2 regions of the Micromonospora sp. NPDC085948 genome follow, and region 1 is predicted to be linked to the other one. Evidence: riboswitches for the same ligand, from Rfam matches in the RefSeq annotation. Region 1 holds a riboswitch; the other holds the start of a gene.
What was found. A riboswitch is a leader RNA that binds a small molecule or an ion and turns the genes downstream of it on or off. The one in region 1 is predicted to bind thiamine pyrophosphate.
Positions count from the first base shown of each region.

Region 2: another riboswitch for thiamine pyrophosphate. It lies ahead of thiE (thiamine phosphate synthase); the one in region 1 lies ahead of AB0O48_RS32675 (ECF transporter S component).

Region 1 covers NZ_JBFBJW010000020.1:88,604-98,443, forward strand. Annotated here, with positions in the region: gene AB0O48_RS32630 (isoprenyl transferase) at 1-5, shown strand, start outside; gene AB0O48_RS32635 (hypothetical protein) at 77-262, shown strand; gene AB0O48_RS32640 (thioredoxin reductase) at 438-638, shown strand; gene AB0O48_RS32645 (pirin family protein) at 635-1,396, shown strand; gene gndA (NADP-dependent phosphogluconate dehydrogenase) at 1,556-2,998, opposite strand; gene AB0O48_RS32655 (MTH1187 family thiamine-binding protein) at 3,103-3,402, opposite strand; gene AB0O48_RS32660 (hypothetical protein) at 3,690-4,148, shown strand; gene AB0O48_RS32665 (energy-coupling factor transporter transmembrane component T) at 4,318-5,118, opposite strand; gene AB0O48_RS32670 (ABC transporter ATP-binding protein) at 5,115-6,545, opposite strand; gene AB0O48_RS32675 (ECF transporter S component) at 6,657-7,244, opposite strand; TPP riboswitch at 7,322-7,426, opposite strand; gene AB0O48_RS32680 (alpha/beta fold hydrolase) at 7,533-8,363, shown strand; gene AB0O48_RS32685 (AAC(3) family N-acetyltransferase) at 8,392-9,198, shown strand; gene AB0O48_RS32690 (SIS domain-containing protein) at 9,195-9,840, shown strand, end outside.
Region 2 covers NZ_JBFBJW010000002.1:554,839-564,678, reverse strand. Annotated here, with positions in the region: gene AB0O48_RS08470 (thiazole synthase) at 1-679, opposite strand, end outside; gene thiS (sulfur carrier protein ThiS) at 676-876, opposite strand; gene thiO (glycine oxidase ThiO) at 867-2,024, opposite strand; gene thiE (thiamine phosphate synthase) at 2,021-2,647, opposite strand; TPP riboswitch at 2,642-2,751, opposite strand; gene AB0O48_RS08450 (ThuA domain-containing protein) at 3,063-8,906, shown strand; gene AB0O48_RS08445 (hypothetical protein) at 8,979-9,518, shown strand; gene AB0O48_RS08440 (aldo/keto reductase) at 9,593-9,840, opposite strand, start outside.

The sequences.
Region 1 (9,840 bases):
TCTGAGCCGACGCGCTTACTCTCCCGTCACTCTGGGTATCACAGTCGTCAGAAGCCACTGACGGAGGTGAACCCACATGATCCAGAAGCGCATTGCCCAGTGGGCGGTGATGGCGGTAGCGGTGCCCCTCGCGGCTGCCGGTGCCCGCCGGCTCAGCCACACCCTGGAGGCCCGGCGTGGTCCCTCCGGGATGACCCGGTTGCTCACCAAGGGCGCGGACCTCATGCGTCCCCAGAAGGCCAAGCGGCGTCGCTTCTTCTGACCAACCCCGCCCGTCCCCGGCGCCGCCCGCACTCCGGTGCGGGCGGCGCCGTCTCGTCCCACCCCCTCGGGTCGGTCGTTTCGGGGTGCCGCGGAATGGGGCCCGGGTAGGGTCCGAAGGTGGCGGGTCGACGGCGGTGGGGGTGGCTGTGCGGGATCTCCGATACAAGATGATCATGGCGTTGAACGCCGCGGATCTGGGTGAGCCGATGTGTGCGCAGGTGGCCGACATCTGTGCCGAGATCGCCGAGCAGCACTGCGCCGAGTTCGGTCACGCACCGCAACTGTTAACCGGTGAGATCGCCGAACTGGCCACCGGCGAGCCGGCCCTGACCTGGGCGCCCACGGCCCCCGACACCGCGCGGCGTGCCTGGTGACCGCTCCCGCGCCGTCGGTCGAGGTGCGTCGCGCCGACGACCGCTTCGCCACCCGGATCTCCTGGCTGGACTCCAAGCACTCGTTCTCGTTCTCCCGGCACTACGACCCGGCCAACACACACCACGGTCTGCTGCTCGTCAACAACGACGACGTGGTGCGCCCAGGGGCCGGCTTCGAGACCCACCCGCACCAGGACATGGAGATCATTACCTGGGTGTTGCGTGGCTCCCTGGTGCACCAGGACTCCACCGGTCACTCCGGGGTGATCTACCCGGGCCTGGCCCAGCGGATGAGCGCCGGCACCGGCATCCTGCACTCGGAGAAGAACGACGCCTGGCGACTCGACAACCAGACACCGCACACCGACCCGGTCCACTTCGTGCAGATGTGGGTGCTCCCCGACGAAGCGGGCGTCGACCCCGGCTACGAGCAACTGGAGATCGAGGACGAACTCCTGCGCGGTGGCCTGGTGCCGATCGCCTCCGGAATGGACCGCTACGACGGTGCGTCCGCGATCCGGATCCGTAACCGGTACGCGACCCTGCACGCGGCCCGTCTCACTCCCGGCGACGAGGTCACCATCCCGGACGCGCCCTACGTGCACCTGTACGTGCCCGACGGCACGGTGACGCTGGAGGGCAGCGGCCCGCTCGGCTCCGGCGACGCGGCCCGGCTCACCAGGACCGGCGGCCGGCGGGTCACCGCCGACGAACCGGCCGAGATCCTCGTCTGGGAGATGCACGCCACCATCAGCTGACCGTCGCCGGGCGGGAGGCGTGCTCCGCCGCGCCCCCGTGATCGCGCACCGCCCTGCCCCATGATCTCGCCCGAACACGGATGTAGTGGCCTCCCGACGTCGGAAGGCCACTACATCATGGATTTGGTGCGATCACGGCGCCGCGGGGCGCCGCGCCGACTACGCCGGGGACTCGGCGCGGTCGCCCGCCCACGTGGTGTGGAACGAGCCCTCGCGGTCCACCCGCTGGTAGGTGTGCGCGCCGAAATTGTCCCGCAGACCCTGGATCAACGCGGCCGGCAGGCGCTCGGCGCGCAGCGCGTCGAAATACGCCAACGACGAGGAGAACGCCGGCGTCGGCACACCGGCCCGGGTCGCGTCGGCCACGACCCGCCGCCAACTCGGCACGCCAGCGGCGACAGCCTCGGCGAAGTACGGCGCGACCAGCAGCGTCGGCAGCTCCGGCTTCTCGTCGTACGCCTCGCGGATCCGGTTCAGGAAGCGGGCCCGGATGATGCAGCCGCCCCGCCAGATCGTGGCCGTGCCGCCCAGGTCGATATCCCAGTTGAACTCCTGGCTGCCGGCGCGGATGTGGTCGAAGCCCTGCGCGTACGCGACGATCTTGGAAGCGAGCAACGCCCGGCGGACATCCTCGACGAACGCGTCCCGGTCGGTGACCTGCCACTGCTCACCCGCGTCCGGGAACGCCCGCCGCGCCGCCTCCCGCTGGTCGACGTGCCCGGAGAGCGAACGGGCGAAGGTCGCCTCGGCGATCCCGGTGATCGGAATGCCCAGGTCCAGGGCGCTCTGCACGGTCCACCGGCCGGTGCCCTTCTGCTCGGCCCGGTCCTGCACGATGTCGACGAACGGGCGGCCCGTCGCCGCGTCGGTGTGCGCGAGCACATCGGCGGTGATCTCGATGAGGAACGACTCCAACTCGCCGCCGTTCCAGTCGCGGAAGATCTCCGCGATCTCCGCCGGCTTCGCGCCCAGACCGGCCCGAAGCAGGTCGTACGCCTCGGCGATGAGCTGCATGTCGGCGTACTCGATGCCGTTGTGCACCATCTTGACGAAGTGCCCGGCACCGTCCGGCCCGACATGGGTGCAGCACGACACGCCGTCCACCTGGGCAGCGATCTTCTCGAACATCGGCCCGAGCTTGGCGTACGACTCCGTGGAGCCGCCGGGCATGATGCTCGGCCCGAGCAGCGCGCCCTCCTCGCCACCGGAGACGCCGGTGCCACTGAAGTGCAGCCCCTGTGCGCGCAGCGCCTCCTCCCGGCGGCGGGTGTCGGCGAAGTGGGCGTTGCCGCAGTCGACGATGATGTCGCCCTCCTCCAGCAGCGGCACCAACTCGTCGATCACCGCGTCGGTGGGCGCACCCGCCTTGACCATCACGATCACCGCGCGGGGCCGCTCCAGCGACGCCACGAAGTCGGCCATCGTCTCGCCGGGCACGAACGTGCCCTCGTCACCGTGCTCGGCAACCAGGCTGCGGGTGCGTTCCGGCGACCGGTTGTGCACCGCCACCGTGAAGCCGTTGCGGGCCAGGTTGCGGGCCAGGTTACGGCCCATCACCGCCAACCCGGTCACACCGATCTGCGCCGTCGCCTGCTCAGCCATTCGTGCCGCCACCTCTCGCCGTCGGACTTACGTGCTAGGACCGTATCGCGGTGCGGCAAAACGTGGGTGAGTCGTCTCGACAGCCGGTTATCGGCAAATGATGCTCAGCTTTCCCGGGCCAGGCGATCCTCCACATGCGCGACCTTCGCGGTGAGCGCGTCCGTCACCCCCGGGCGGATGTCGGCCTTGAGCACCACGCTCACCCGAGGCGCCTGTGCGGCCACCACGTCGACCGCCCGCTTGACGACCGCCATCACCTCGTCCCACTCACCCTCGATCGTGGTGAACATGGCGTCGGTGCGATTGGGCAGACCCGAGTCGCGGACCACCCGTACCGCCTCGGCGACCAGGTCACCGACAGACTCACCGACTCCGAGCGGGGTTACCGAGAACGCGATAAGCATGCCGCCGATGGTGCCAGGAAAATCGGCTGCGCCGACGGACGACCGGCGATAGTGTGCGGGCATGCGCTACTGACGCCCCTTCTCCGAGCCGGCCCGCCGCCCCGCGTCGCGGTCCGTGCGCTCCCGGGCGTCCCGCATCCCACCCGCACTTCGGCGGCGCTGGCCCTGCCCGACCCCGGTGAGCAGTCTCTCCCGTTCGACCGTCGCGCCGCGACGGTCACCAGCCGATCCGACCGACCGCCGGAACGCGGGACCGGCCGAGCCGGTCGGCACCGAAGGAGGCCCGGATGCCTGCCAGGCGCAATCCGAAGAAGTCCCGTACCCCCGGCGCGACGCCGCTCGGCATCGACCCGGCGGCCGAGCACGGCCCGCTCCCACCCACCCGCCTCGACCTCGCCGTCGAACCGACCGAGCCGGCACTGCCGGTCGAGCCGGCAGCACTGGTCGAGCCGGCGCTACCGGCGGCACTGGTCGGGCCGGCGGTGCTGGTCGGGCCGGCGCTGCCGGCGGCGGCCGTCTCGGACGCGTTGACGCTGCCGGTCCACGTGCCGGCGCCGGTCGACGTGCCGGCAGCGTTCGACGTGCCGGCGGCGGTCGACGCTCCGGCGGTGGACGATCTGCCACCGGCGGCCGGGCGACCGGCGGCACCGACGGCCGGTCCGCCGCAGGGCGGCGGCAACCGCTCGGGCGGCGGACGCAGCCAACAGGCCGGCCAGACCCGCCGCTACGCCTTCCGCCGCAGCTGACCGATCCGCCCCCGCCCCGTCGGGTGGGGCGCCGGGTGCTGACAGCAACATCAGGGATGTAGTGGCCTCCTGCGCCAACGAGGCCACTACATCCCTGATGTTGTGCAGATCTTGCCCGCGCACGGCGGGCCCGCGCGGGCGGCGGGCGTGCGGGTGACCCGGGACGGGCTCAGCTGATCAGGGGGCGGAAGGTGCCGACCAGGACGCTTGTCGTGAGGGCGGCACCGGCCAGCACGGCGGCCCCGACGATGAGGAGCGCGTCGGCGCGGGTGAAGCGTTGGCGGCGGGCCGCGGTCCGGGGAGTGCCGGCGTCGAAGCCCCGGGCGTCCATCGCGACGGCGAGGCGGGTGCCCCGGCGGATCGCCCCGACCAGCAGCGCGAACGCGGTGGAGGCGAACAGTCGTAGCTTCGCGAGCGGGTTGCGTCCCGCGTCGACCCCGCGCGCGCGTCGGGCCATGCTGATCATCTGCCACTCCTGACCGAGCAGCGGGACCAGGCGAAACGCGGCCAGTGCCCCGATGGCGAACCGGGCCGGCGCCTTCGCGTTCTGGACCAACGCGTCGGCCAGGTCGGTGGGGTCGGTGGTCGCGAAGACGATCACACCGGGCAGGGCCACCGCGAAGATGCGCAGCACCAGCCCGAGCGCCGTGAGCAGCACGCCGGTGCTCACCAGCACCGGTCCGGCGTCCAGCAGGACCCGACCGGACCGGTCGGCGGCGAAGAGCACAAGGGTGACCAGGATGCCGGCGGCGCTGAGGAGCAGCGGCCAGGCCCGCCGGGCCAGCACCCGGTAGCCGATGCCGAACAGCGGCAGCACGGCGAGTTCGAGCGCGATGGCGATCGCCGGGGCCAGTGGGTCCAGGGTGGCGAGCAGGGTGAACGAGAAGACCAGCGCGGCGGCGACCTTCGCCACCGGGTTGCGGCGGGCCAACGGCGCACCGGGTGTGGCGACCGACTCGATGCTGATCATCGGTCGTCGTCCGAGGAGCGTCGCAGGGTGATGGTTCGGTCGGCGAGCGCGGCCACGAAGTCCGCGTCGTGGGTGACCGCGACCAGGCCGTGCCCGGCGTCGCGCAGGTCGGCGAAGAGGTCGACCAGTTCCCGCCAGGTCCGCCGGTCCTGACCGAAGGTGGGTTCGTCGCAGATCAGCAGGCGGGGCGCGGTGGCCAGGGCGGTCGCCACACTCAGCCGCCGCGCCTCACCACCGGAGAGGGTGTACGGGTTGGCGGCGGCGAGCCGGACCAGTCGCAGCCGTTCCAGCAGCCCGCTGACGGTCTCGTTGACGGCCGCCTCGGGCTGACCGGTCCGGCGTGGGCCGAGCGCCAGCTCGTCGAAGACGGTGCTGGTGACGAACTGGTGCTCCGGGTCCTGGAAGACCGACCCGATCCGGCGGACCAGTGCGGGGGCCCGCCAGCGGTGTGGGGGAGTGCGGTGGTCCGCGCCGGCCAGCTCGACGGATGCGGTGACCCGTCCGGCGCCCGGCCGGAGCAACCCGCCGAGCAGCAGTGCCAGGGTGGACTTACCGGCGCCGTTGGGTCCGCGTACGGCGAGTGCCTCGCCGGCGCGTACCCCCAGGTCGGTGGAGCCCAGCCGGGGCGGCAGGCCGAGCCGGTCGGCGGTGAGCAACAGGTCCCCCGGCGCGGCGGTGGCCGGCCGGGGCGCGATGGGGTGACCGGGCACCCAGACCCCCTCGGCGGCCAGGGCGGCGCCGTGGGCGGCGAAGACGGCCTCGGGGGTGCCGTCCGCGCGGACCCCGCCGCCTGGCTCCAGGACGACCACCCGGTCGACGAGCGGCAGCGCCTCGGCGACCCGGTGCTCGACCAGGATCAGCGTGGTGTCGGCGTGCAGCGCGCCGGCCACCGCCTGGCGGACCAGGTCGGCCCCGGCCGGATCGAGGTTGGCGGTCGGCTCGTCGAGCAGCAGCAGCTCGGGACGCAGCGCCAGCGCGCCGGCCAGGGCGAGGCGTTGCTGCTCGCCGCCGGAGAGCGCGGCGGTGGGGCGGTCCCGGGGGTACGGGAAGCCGACGCGGTGTAGCGCCTCGTCCACCCGGGGCCAGATCTCGTCGGTCGGTACCCCGCGGTTCTCCAGACCGAACGCGACGTCGTCGCCGCAGCGCGCCATCACCAGTTGGGTTTCCGGGTCCTGGAAGACGATGCCGACGCGTTCCCGCCCCTTGCGCGGGTCGAGCCCGTCGATCTCGACGGTGCCCTCCTGCTCGCCGGAGTCCTCGGGCAGCAGCCCTGCCAACGCGCTGAGCAGGGTGCTCTTACCGGCCCCGGAGGGCCCGAGCAGCAGAACCCGCTCCCCGGCCTCAATTCGCAGGTCGACCCCGCGCACCGCCCAGGCGCGCCGCCCAGCGTGCCGCCACCCGAACCCCCGCAGCAGTACCCCGCCCACCAATCCACCCCCTCCGGGCCGCGCGTCCCCCGCCCATCCGCCGTTGATCAAGAGGTTTGCGTCAGGAAATCGCCTTCCGCTGACGCAAACCTCTTGATCAACGGGGCGGGGTCAGATCAGGGCTCGGTCTCGGCCCGCCGGGAAGCGGTCCAGGACGCCGGTGTTGGCCAGGGCCTTCGTCAGCAGCCAGCCGCCAGCACCAGCGATCACGGTGGCGCTGACGATGGTGAGCAGCGCGTACGGGATTCGGTAGTCGGCAAGCGCGTAGGCGTCGTTCCAGACGAAGAAGTCGAACAGCGCGGCGCTGAGGCCGGTCAGCGCGCCGGCCAGCATCGCGGTCGGCAGCCGGAACGACCGGTACCGGAAGGCGGCGAACGCCAACTCGGCGCCGATGCCCTGCACGATGCCCTGCGGGATCACCGTGCCGGCCCACTGGCTGCCCAGCAGCGCGGACAGGACCGCGGCCACCGTCTCGCAGTAGAGCGCGGCACCGGGCTTGCGGATGACCAGGCCGCCGATCACGGCCGGCATCAGCCACACGCCGTAGAGCAGCGTCTGCGCCGGCGGGAAGAACGCGAACGCACCCTCGGTGGCGCTCCAGACCAGGCCCCAGGCCCAGAAGATGACGCCGAAGGCGACCGCGATCACCGAGGCGACCACGATGTCGATGGTCCGCCAACGGTTGGTGGTGTTGTCCATGCTGGTGCTCCCAGTTCAGTAAATCGAACCAGGAGAAGACGCACGCCGCGCGTCCGGTGGCACCGGACGGCGGCGCGGCTGGAGGTCGACCGAACTCCCTGCGCTGGCATTACCCAGATCAGGTTCGAGGGTCTGCGGGCATGCCCGCACTCTCAGCGCTGTGCGCTCCCCTGTCGGATGTGAAGTTGTCTCGTCGACGCTAACACTGACCAGGGGGGCCGGCCCAGCAGGGCATCCGCCCATCTCGGCGTTCAGCCGGCCGTACCGCGGCTGGGTAGGCTGACGATCATGCGGGTTGACGCGCGAGGTCTCACGTTCGAGGTAACCGCCGGCGGTCCGTCGGACGGCGTACCCGTCCTGCTGCTGCACGGCTTCCCCCAGCACAGCGGTGAATGGGACGACGTGGTGCCCGCGCTGCACGCGGCCGGGCTGCGCACGTACGCGCTGGACCAGCGCGGTTACTCGCCCGGTGCGCGGCCGACGGCGGTGGCCGACTACCGGATCCCCGAACTCGTCGCCGACGTGGTGGCGGTGCTCGACGCCCTGGGGCTGGACGCCGTGCACCTGGTCGGCCACGACTGGGGCGCGATCGTGGCCTGGGCGGTCGCCGCCGGGCACCCCGACCGGGTCCGCACCCTGACCGCGGTGTCCGTGCCGCATCCGGCCGCCATGGCGTACGCCCTGAGCAACGACGGCCAGCAGAAGGCCCGCTCGTCGTACATCACGTTGTTCCGTAAGCCGGGCACGGCGGAGAAGGTGCTGCTGGCGTGGCACGCGACCGCGCTGCGCAAGATGCTCGGCGGGGTGGGTGACGCGCCCCGGGTGGACCGCTACGTTGCCCCGATGCGCGAGCCGGGGGCGCTGACCGCCGCGCTGAACTGGTACCGGGCGATGTCCCGCGCCGACCTGGCCGGTGTCGGCCCGGTCGCGGTACCCACCACCTACGTCTGGAGTGACCGGGACGTCGCCATTGGCCAGACCGCCGCCGAGGCGTGCGCCGCGAACGTCACCGGAACGTACCGCTTCGTGCGGTTGCCAGGTGTGAGTCACTGGATTCCGGACACCGCGCCGGGTCCGCTCGCCGAGGCGATCCTGGCTCGGGCCGGCGGAACGGCCTGAGCCTGTGGGCCAGCCAGGGAGGGGCGCCGTGACCACGAACGCCAGCGGGCCGGGCACCCGACGCTCGATCGCCGCGCAACTGCGCCTGCTGGGCGTACGCCCCGGGGCGACGCTGCTGGTGCACGCCGCGCTACGTCCGCTGGGGTTCGTCAGCGGCGGCCCGCACGCGGTGGTGCTCGCCCTGCGCGACGCGCTCGGCCCGGACGGCACGATCGTGGTGCCCACCCACACGCCGGACAACAGTGACCCCGCGGGGTGGCGCAATCCACCGGTGCCGGCGGACTGGTGGCCGCTGATCCGCGCCGAGATGCCGGGCTTCGACCCGGCGGTCACGCCGAGCCGGTTCATGGGCGTGCTCGCAGAGACGGTTCGCGGCTGGCCCGGCGCCCTGCGCAGCTCGCATCCGCACGTGTCGTTCGCCGCGCTCGGGCCGGCCGCCGAGCAGGTGGTGGCCGGGCACGGCCTGGCCGACATGCTCGGCGAGGGTTCTCCCCTCGCCCGGCTCTATGACCTGGACGCCGACGTCCTGCTGCTCGGCGTGGACCACTCCGTGAGCACCTCGCTGCATCTGGCCGAGTACCGCTGCCCCGGTTCGCCGCGCGAGCGGGTCGGCGCCGCGGTGCGGACCGGCGACGGTGGTCGGGAGTGGATGTGGTGGCAGGACGTACGGCTCGACGCGGACGACTTCGACGCGCTGGGCACGGACCTGGAGGCCACCGGGGCGGTTCGCACCGGACCGGTCGGCACCGGGACCGGCAGGCTGATGAGTCAGCGGGCGGCTGTCGACTTCGCGGTGCGTTGGCTGGACCGACACCGGACGACGGAGGACGCATGACGGTGAGTGCCGAGGCCTACCTGGCCGTGGTGACCGAGACGATCGGCCGGGTGGCCGCCAGCCAGCGGCTGGCGGTGGGGCGGGCCGCCGACCTGATCGCCGACGCCGTCCGCGCCGACGGGGTGGTGCACGCGTTCGGCACCGGGCACTCCGAGGCTCTCGCCATGGAGATCGCCGGCCGGGCGGGCGGTCTGGTGCCGACCAACCGGATCGCGCTGCGCGACCTGGTGCTGCTCGGCGGCGAACCGGCGGAGCGGCTCGGCCCGCTGCTGGAACGGGACCCGGCGGTCGCGCACCGGCTCTACGAGTTGGCGCCGGTACGGCCCACCGACGTCTTCGTGCTCGCCTCGAACTCCGGGGTCAACGGCGCGATGGTGGAGTTCGCCACGCTCGTCAAGGAACGCGGTCACGGCCTGGTGGCGATCACCTCCGCGCAACACTCGGGCCGGATGACCTCCCGCCACCCGTCTGGGCGCAAGCTGGCCGACCTCGCCGACGTCGTGCTCGACAACGGCGCTCCGTACGGTGATGCGACCCTGCCGCTGCCCGGCGGCGGCGCGGTCGGCGCGGTCTCCTCGATCACCGCGGCGCTGCTCGCCCAGCAGGTGACCGTGGAGGTGGTGGCCCGGCTGCTGGCGGCGG
Region 2 (9,840 bases), on a different contig from region 1:
ACCGCATCGCGGTGGCCATCGCCACCGGGTCCGCGGCCCGGGTCACCGCGCTGGCCAGCAGCACCCCGTCGCAGCCCAACTCCATGGCCAGGGCCGCGTCGGAGGCGGTGCCGATGCCGGCGTCGAGGATCACCGGCACGTCGACACCCTGGCGGATGAGCCGGATGTGGTGCGGGTTGCCGATGCCCAGCCCCGAGCCGATCGGCGAGCCGGCCGGCATCACCGCGGCACAGCCCACGTCGGCGAGACGGCGGGCGAGCACCGGGTCGTCGCTCGTGTACGGCAGCACGGTGAAGCCGTCGGCGACCAGTTCCTCGGCGGCGCGGAGCAACTCGATCCCGTCGGGCAGCAGCGTCCGCTCGTCGCCGATCACCTCCAGCTTCACCCAGTCGGTGTCGAACGCGTCCCGGGCCAGCCGGGCCACCTTCACCGCCTCGGTCGCCGTATAACAGCCGGCGGTGTTGGGCAGCAGCCGTACCCCGCAGCGGTCCAGCAGGTCCAGCAGCCCGCCAGCGGTGCCCGGGGCAGTGTCCACCCGGCGCAGGGCCAGGGTGACCAGCTCGGTGCCGGACGCCCGGATGGCCTGCTCCAGCACGTGCAGGTTGGCGGCACCACCGGTGCCGAGGATCAGCCGTGAGGTGAACGTCTCCCCACCCAGCTCGAACGACACGCCCGTCACCCGCCCTGCGCCGCGGTGAGCACCTCGACGCGGTCGCCGTCGCGCAGCGCCGTGGTCGCCCAGCCTGCCCGGGGCACCACCTCGCCGTTCACCGCGACGGCCACCCCCCGGGGTTGCGGGGCGACGACACCGACCAGGTCAGCCACGGACATCTCAGCCGGGACGCTTCGTCCGGCCCCGTTCACCGTCAACTCCACAGGTCCCCCTTCATCGTCGGTTCGGGTCCACCGTCCGCCGCCGCGCCGGCGAACCGGTCCGGCCGGAAGGGCGCGAGCAGCGGATCGGGTACGCCGGTGAGCAACAGGTCCGCGATCAGGTCGGCGGTGATCGGGGTGAGCACGATGCCGTGCCGGTGGTGACCGGTGGCGGCCAGCACGTCCGGTCGGCCGGGCAGGGGCCCGAGGATCGGCGCGTTGTCCGGGGTTCCTGGGCGCAGCCCGGCGACCGCCTCGACCAGGTCGTACTCGGCCAGTTCGGGCAGCAGGTCCACCCCGGCGCGGAGGAGCCGCTGCACGGCGCCGGCGGTGACCGTGGTGTCCGACCGTTCCTCGACCGTCGCGCCGAGGACGACCTCACCGTCGGCGCGGGGCACCAGGTAGACGTGCTCGCCGTCGGCGTACCCCCGGATCACGTGCCGGAAGCCCGGCGCGACGCCGCCGGGCGCGCGGAGCCGGAGGATCTGGCCCTTCACCTGCCGCACGGGCAGGCCGGTGAGTGCGGCGGACCCGCAGCCGGCGGCGACAACCGTGACGCCCGCGTCCACGTCGGACAGGTGTCGAACTCCGTGCGGCACCAGCGCCGCGCCGGCCCGCTGCGCGGCCGTGCGCAGCGCCGGCACCAGCAGCCGGGGGTCGACCTGGTGGTCGGTGGGCGCGAGCGCGCCGCCGCGCACCCGGGGGGCGAGCGCCGGTTCGCGGTCGCGCAGCTCGCTGGGGCGCAGTGGGGTCACCGGCAGGCCCAACCCCTGCTGGTACGCCCACAGCCGGCGCGCCTCGGCCAGGTCGTCTCCGGTCAACCCGACCAGCAGGGTGCCCTCGGTGCGATAGCCGATGTCGGTGCCTGTCGCTTCGGCCAACTCCTCGGTGAAGGTGGGCCAGCGGGCGGCGGACGCCAGCAGCAGCTCGGTCAGTTGCCGCTCACCGAAGTACGCCTCGGCGACCGGCGCGAGCATGCCGGCGGCCACCGCCGACGCCCCCGAGCCGGGTGCCGGATCGTGCACCACCACCCGTAGCCCACGGGCGGCGCAGCGCCAGGCGATCGCCAGCCCGATCGGCCCCGCCCCGACCACCGCCACGTCCGGCCGGGTCCGGTCGATCGACGGCGCCGACGGGAACCGGCCGGTCAGCACGTCAGGGCCTCGATCAGCGTGGCGGTCGCCCGCGCCGGGTCGGCGGCGGCGGACACCGCACCGACCACGGCCACCCCGTACGCCCCGGCGGCCCGCAGCTCCGGCACCCGCGCGGCGGTCACGCCACCGATCGCGATGACCGGCACGTCGACGGCGTCGGCCACGGCGCGGACCCCGGTCGGCCCGATCGGGTCCGGCAGGCCGGACTTGGTGCTGGTGGGGTGGCACGGGCCGACACCCAGGTAGGTGGCGCCCGCCGCGACGGCCTCGGTTGCCGTCTCCGGCGCGCGGGCAGTGGCTCCCAGCACACCGGTGGGGCCGAGCACCCGACGGGCGGCGGCCACCGGGAGGTCGTCCGCTCCGATGTGTCCGCCGGCCGCGCCCACCGCCAGCGCCACGTGCAGCCGGTCGTTGACCAGGCAAGTCGCCTCGTACGACAGGCAGAGCGCCAGCACCCGCCGGGCCAGCTCGTACGCCTCGCGGTCGGTGGCGGAGTCCTCGACCCGGACCTGCACGACCAGGTCGGCGCGGGCCACCGTGAGGGCGGCCCGGACCACGGTGAGCGGGTCCCGACCGGGTCGGGTGTCGGTGATCAGATGCAGTCGCCCCAGGGACGGCACGGCAACTCTCCTCCCTGCGCCGGCATTATCCGGATCAGGTTCGACGGTCGGGGGCTGTCAGCCCCCCTCTCAGCCCGGTACACCGGGCTCCCGTGGGTTACTTGCGTGTCACCGTACGACAGATCCGTCGGTCTGCCAAGGCGAGGTTCGGCGGCGGCCGGTGGGCCGGAACGCACCGAATCGAGCTAGATCTGTGTGGCGGTTCATGCGGTCCTGTTCGGAATGTCGCCTGCCGTTGCAGAACCGTTACCCGCCGGCATCTTGCCGGACATCGAGCCAGTCGAATTAATTTGTTTAGCGATTCGACAAAATGTCGGTGGGGGCACCTTGGCACGGTGTGACCACCGGCTCCATCAGGGACGGCCTTCGGCGTGCCGACTCCCGCGATCTCCGTCACTACGACACAGGAGGCGGCGTGTCCCGTTCTCGTCGTGCCCGCGTACCAATCACCGCAACCCTCATCTCCCTTGCTCTCGCCTCGACGAGCCTGTTCGGCACGCCCGCGCAGGCCGCGCCGGCCGCCGCACAGGTCCCCCCACGGGAGGCAGCGGCCGGAACCCCGGTCACCCAGGTGGCGCCCAAGGCGCCCCAGAAGGCCGCCGACGATCCCTTCTCGGTCCTGGTCTTCTCCAAGACCGCCGGCTTCCGGCACGACTCCATCCCCACCGGTGTCGCCGCCATCCAACAGCTCGGCGCCACCAACGGCTTCACCGTGGACGCCTCCGAGGACGGTGCCGCGTTCAGCGACGCCAACCTCGCGAAGTACAAGGCCGTGATCTGGCTCTCCACCACCGGTGACGTCCTCAACGCCGAGCAGCAGGCGGCGTTCGAGCGCTACGTGAAGGCCGGCGGCGGTTACGTCGGCATCCACGCCGCCTCGGACACCGAGTACAGCTGGGCCTGGTACGGCGACCTGGTCGGCGCGTACTTCGCCAACCACCCGCAGAACCAGCAGGCCACGGTCAAGGTGGAGGACCACGCCCACCCGTCCACGGCCGAGCTGCCGGACCGCTGGTCCCGGTTCGACGAGTGGTACAACTTCCAGACCAACCCGCGGCCGGATGTGCACGTGCTGGCCAGCCTGGACGAGAAGAGCTACACCCCGGGCGCGGGCGCGATGGGCGCCGACCACCCGACCTCCTGGTGTCAGGACTTCGACGGCGGTCGCTCCTGGTACACCGGTGGCGGACACACCCGGGAGTCGTTCGCCGAGCCCGAGTTCCTGTCCCACCTGCTCGGCGGCATCCGCACCGCAGCCGGTGTCGAGGACGCCGACTGCGGCGCCACGAAGACCTCGAACTTCGAGAAGATCGCCCTGGACAGCAACACCAGCAACCCGATGGAGCTGGACATCGCCCCCGACGGGCGGGTCTTCTACATCGAGCGCGACGGCCGGGTGCAGGTCATCAAGCCGGACACCGGCAACACCGTCACCGCCGTCGACCTGGACGTCTTCACCGGCAACGAGGACGGCCTGATCGGCATCCGGCTCGACCCGGACTTCGCCACCAACAAGTGGGTGTACCTCTACTACGCCCCGAACGACAACGTCACCCGCAACCTGCTGTCCCGGTTCACGGTGACCGGCGACACCATCGACCTGGCGAGCGAGAAGCAGGTGCTGCGGGTCGACACGCAGCGCAACACCTGCTGCCACGCGGGCGGCAGCATGACCTTCGACAGCGCCGGCAACCTCTACCTGGCCACCGGTGACAACACCAACCCGTTCGAGTCGAACGCGTACTCGCCGCTCGACGAGCGGCCGGGCCGCCAGGACTACGACTCGCAGCGCACGTCGGCGAACACCAACGACCTGCGCGGCAAGGTGATCCGGATCCACCCGGAGGACGACGGGACGTACACCGTTCCGACGGGCAACCTCTTCGCACCGGGCACCGAGAAGACCCGTCCCGAGATCTACGCGATGGGCTTCCGCAACCCGTTCCGGATCGGCACCGACCCGAAGACCGACACGCTCTACGTCGGTGACTACGGACCGGACGCCAACGCGAACAACCCGACCCGTGGCCCCCGCGGTCTGGTCGAGTGGAACATCGTCACCCCCGGCAACTACGGCTGGCCGTACTGCACGGGGACGAACGAGGCCTACAACGACTACACGTTCCCGTCCGGTCCGAGCGGCGACAAGTTCGACTGCGCGGCGCCGGTGAACAACTCGCCGAACAACACCGGCCTGACCAACCTCCCACCGGTCGTCCCGGCCACCGTCGACTACGGCTACGCCGGTGACGCGCGGTACCCGGAGATCGGTGGCGGTGGCGCGCCGATGGGCGGCCCGGCCTACCGGTACGACCCCAACCTCAACTCCACCCGCAAGTGGCCGGCCTACTACGACGGCAAGGCGCTGCTCGGCGAGTGGAACCAGAACAAGATGTACACGATGCAGGTGACCGCCGACGGCAAGTCGTTGGTGGACATCAACCAGTTGCTGACCGGCATGAGCATGATCCGGCCGATGGACTTCGAGTTCGGCCCGGACGGCGCGTTGTACCTGATCGAGTGGGGCAGCGGCTTCGGCGGCAACAACGACAACTCCGGCATCTACCGGATCGACTACACCGCCGGTGACCGCGCGCCGATCGCGGCGGCGTCCGCCAACCCCACCTCGGGTCCGGCGCCGTTGACCGTCACGTTCTCCAGCGCCGGCTCCCGGGACCCGGACGGTGGGGCGCTCACCTACGCCTGGGCCTTCGGCGACGGGCAGACCTCCACCGAGGCGAACCCGACGCACACCTACGCGACGGCGGGCAACTACACCGCCCAGCTCACCGTGACCAACCCGAAGGGCCGTACGGCGGTGGCCAACGTGCCGGTCACCGTGGGCAACACCGCACCGACGGTCACCATCGAGTTCCCGCCGGACGGTGGTTTCTTCAACTGGGGTGACCAGGTCAAGTACACGATCAAGGTGACCGACCCCGAGGACGGGCAGATCGACTGCGCCAAGGTGAACCTCCAGGTGCTGCTCGGTCACGACGAGCACGCCCACCCGCTGGAGCAGCACACCGGCTGCACCGGCACCGTCCAGACGTCGCTCGCCTCCGGGCACGGCGCCGAGGCGAACGTCTTCGCGGTCTTCGAGGCCACCTACACCGACGAGGGTGGTGCCGGCGGCGCCGGTGCGCTCACCGGTCGGCAGATCGAGATCCTGCAGCCCAAGCAGAAGCAGGCCGAGTACTTCACCGCCACCGGGCGGACGCCGGTGAGCACCGGCGGCGGAGACGCCGGCGTGCAGCGGGAGGCCGGGGCCGACACCGCGGGTGGCGGCCAGAGCATCGCGTTCATCGAGGACGGTGACTGGTGGTCGGTCGCTCCGGCGGACCTGACCAACATCACCGAGATCCGGTTCCGGGCCGCCTCGGCCGCCGCTGGCGGTCGGATCGAGGTCCGCGCCGGTGCGGTTGACGGACCGGTGGTCGCCACGGCCGTCGTGCCGTCGACCGGAGCGTGGCAGACGTACACGGACGTGAGCGCGCCGGTCACCGGTGCCGCGAGCGGTTCGCTGTACTTCGTGGCCCGCGACCCGAACGGCGGAACGGGTTCGCTGTTCAACGTCAACTGGATGGACTTCGTCGGCCGCGGTGTCACCGAGAACGCGCCGCCTGCGGTCAGTGCCACGGCCACCCCGGCCACCGGCACCGCGCCGGTCACCGTCGCCTTCGACGGCACGGCCACCGACGCCGAGGGCAACACCCCGTTGACGTACGCCTGGGACTTCGGTGACGGCGGCTCGGCGACCACCCTGGACGCCAGCCACACCTACACCAACCCGGGCACCTTCACGGCCACCCTCACGGTGACCGACAGCAAGGGCGCCAAGGCGTACGCCACGGTGCCGGTGCGGGTGGACGCTCCGGACACGTCCTGCTTCGGGGCGCGTTCGGACGACTTCAACGGCAACAGCCTCGACAAGGCCCGCTGGACCAGCGTGGTTCGGGAGAACCAGCTCTACTCGCTCAGTGGGGGCGCGCTGCGGCTGCCCACCGGGGTGGGTGACCTCTACGGGGCTCGCAACGACGCCACGAACCTGGTGCTCCAGGCGGCTCCGACCGGCGCCTGGGAGATGACCACCAAGGTCACCCTGCCGGTCACGGCCAACTACCAGCAGGCCGGCCTGCTGGTGTACGGCGACGACGACAACTACGCCAAGGTGGACCTGCTGTACAACGGCAGCCGCCGGGTGGAGTTCATCCGGGAGACGGCCGCCACGCCACGCAACGAGGCCGCCGACGCCACCAACGCACCGGCGGGTGACACCGTGTACCTGCGGATCACCAGCGACGGGACGAACCTGACCGCGTCCGCCTCGGGCGACGGGCAGACCTTCACCCCGGTTGGCCGTTCGGCCGCGCTCGCCGGCATCACCAACCCGCGGATCGGGGTCTTCGCCCTCAACGGTGGCACCGAGGCACCTGTTGTGGACGCGGCCTTCGACTCGTTCGTGGTCACGCCGGACGCTCCGGCCGGCCCGGTCGAGCCGTCGGACGAGTTCACCGGCAGCTCGCTGGACAAGTGCCGGTGGGACGCCGTCACGCGGGAAGACCCCGCTGGTTACCGGGTCTCCGGAGGCGCGCTGCGGATCGACGTGCCCAACGGTGACATCTACGGCACCGACAACACCGGGCCGAAGAACTTCATCCTCCAGACCGCGCCGACCGGCGACTGGACCCTGGAGACGAAGGTCGACGGCAGCCTGCTGAACGAGCAGTACCAGCAGGCCGGTCTGCTCGTGCAGGCGGACGACGACAACTACGTCAAGTTCGACTTCATCGCGGACAACCAGGCCGGCCAGGCGGTGACGCGGCGGATCGAGTTCCGCAGCGAGATCGCCGGGGTGGTGCAGACCCCGCAGCCGGAGGCGACAAGCCTCACCTCGGCCGTGTGGCACCTGCGGCTGGCCCGCACGGGCAACACGTTCACCGCGTCGTACTCGGCGGACGGGACGACCTGGACCGCGTTGGAGGCACTGACCAACAGCGCGGTGGGGGCCACCCCGAAGGTCGGTCTGTTCACCCTCGGCGCCAACCAGACGGCGTCGAAGACCGCCTCGTTCGACTACTTCCGGCTGAGCACGAAGGTGGCCGACGAGACCGCTCCGGTCACGACGGCTGCGGTTTCCGGCACCCCGACCGACGGGTGGTACACCGGGCCGGTGACGGTCACGCTCACCGGTGCCGACGAGGCCGGCGGTAGCGGTCTCGCCACCACCGAGTACCAGCTGGACGGGGCCACCACCTGGACGGCGTACACCGCACCGGTGGCCATCACCGGCGACGGCGAGCACGAGCTTCGGTTCCGCTCGACCGACAAGGCCGGCAACGTGGAGGAGACGAAGACGGTCTCCGCCAAGATCGACGCCACCGCGCCGGTGACCTCGGCGACGTTCGCTCCGGCGAACGACGCCGGCTGGCACGACGGGACGATCCCCGTCGTGCTGACCTCGACCGACGCCGGTTCCGGCGTGAAGACGGTGGAGTGGTCGCTGGACGGTGGCGCGTGGACGCCGTACACGGCGCCGGTCGAGGTGACCGGTGACGGGCAGCACGAGCTGCTGTTCCGTTCGACCGACAAGGCCGGCAACGTCGAGACGCTCAAGTCGGCGGTGGTGCGCATCGACGGCACCAAGCCGACGCTGCTGGTGTCCGGGATCGCCGACGGCCAGCTCTACGGAGACAGCCAGGACGTTCGGGTGTCCTGGCAGGCTGTCGACCCGACCTCGGGCATCGCCGCGGTGGTCGGCACGTTGGACGGTCAGGCGTACACCAGCGGCACCCTGCAGGCCATGTACGAGCTGCCGCTCGGCCTGCACGAGCTGACGGTGACCGCGACCGACAAGGCGGGCAATGAGACCACCTCGGCGGTCCGTTTCTTCGTCACCACCTCGTTCCGGGACATGCAGAACCTGCTGGACCGGTTCAAGGCGACGGGTCGGCTCTCGGCCAAGGCGCACAAGCAGTTGACGGCGAAGCTCGACGCGGCCCGTCAGGCCGAGGCTGCCGGCAACGACAACAAGGCGATCAAGCAGTTGACCGCGTTCCGCACGCTCGCCGCCGACGCCACCCTGGTGGCTGAGGCGGAGGTCAGGGATGTCCTGGTGCGGGACACCGACGCGATGATCGTTCGTCTCGGCGGCGCGGCCAGCAAGGCCGGCGTCAAGGCGAACGACGGCGAACCGGTCAAGGGCACCGGGCGGCTCGGTGGCGATGCCACCCGGTTGGCACCCGGTCGCCAGCTCTGATCCGACGAGGCCCCTCCCCGACGCTTCGGCGTCGGGGAGGGGCCTCCCTCATTCGTAGTCGAGGAGATGTCCGTGACGGTTATCCGCAAGGTGTTGGCCGCCGTGTTCGCCGGGCTGGCCCTGACCCTGTTGTCCGCTGCCCCGGCGGCCGCCCGGGCCGACACACTCAAGCTGACGGTGGCCGGCGACGGGGCCGAGGGAGTCACCATCCAGGCCACCTACGCCGATGGCCGACGGCTGGACCGGGTGGTGCGGTTGGTGCTCACCGCCACCGGCCCGGACGGGCAGAAGGTCGGCCCGGTGCAGTTGGAGCCGCAGCCCGAGGGGCAGGGCTTCTACAGCAGCGGAAAGGTGCTCAGCGCCGGCACGTGGAAGGTGACGGTGAACTCGCCGGCTCCCCTGCCGGCCAAGGCCACCGCGACGGTGCAGGCCCGTGCCGCGCAGTCTCCGCCGGCGCCCAAGCCGGTGGCGGTCAACGAGCCGACTGACGGCGGCGGCGGGGCGGGTGCCGGCTGGTGGCTGTACGCGGCGGCCGGCCTGGTCCTCGTCGCCGGCGCGATGGGGGTGGCCATGCTGTTCGGCCGCCGCCGCACCGACACGCCGAGCGACTGACCGACAGGCGTTTCACCAACCGGGCCGGGCCGCGACGAGCGGCCCGGCCCGGTTGCGTCTGATCAGGAGGAGGCTCAGAGGATGGCGCGCAGTGCCGCCAGGTCCTCGTCGCTGGGCTCCCAGGTGCCGGCGGCGGCGTTGGCGCGTACCTGCTCCGGCGTGGTGGCACCGGCGATCACCGAGGTCACCGCCGGCTGGGCGGCCAGCCCACCGATCGCCACCTGGAGCATGCTCACACCCCGCTCGGCCGCGTACGCCTCGATCGCCTCGATGGTGTCCCAGTCGGCCGCGGCGAGCCGCTCCGCGTACCGGCCTCCGCCGG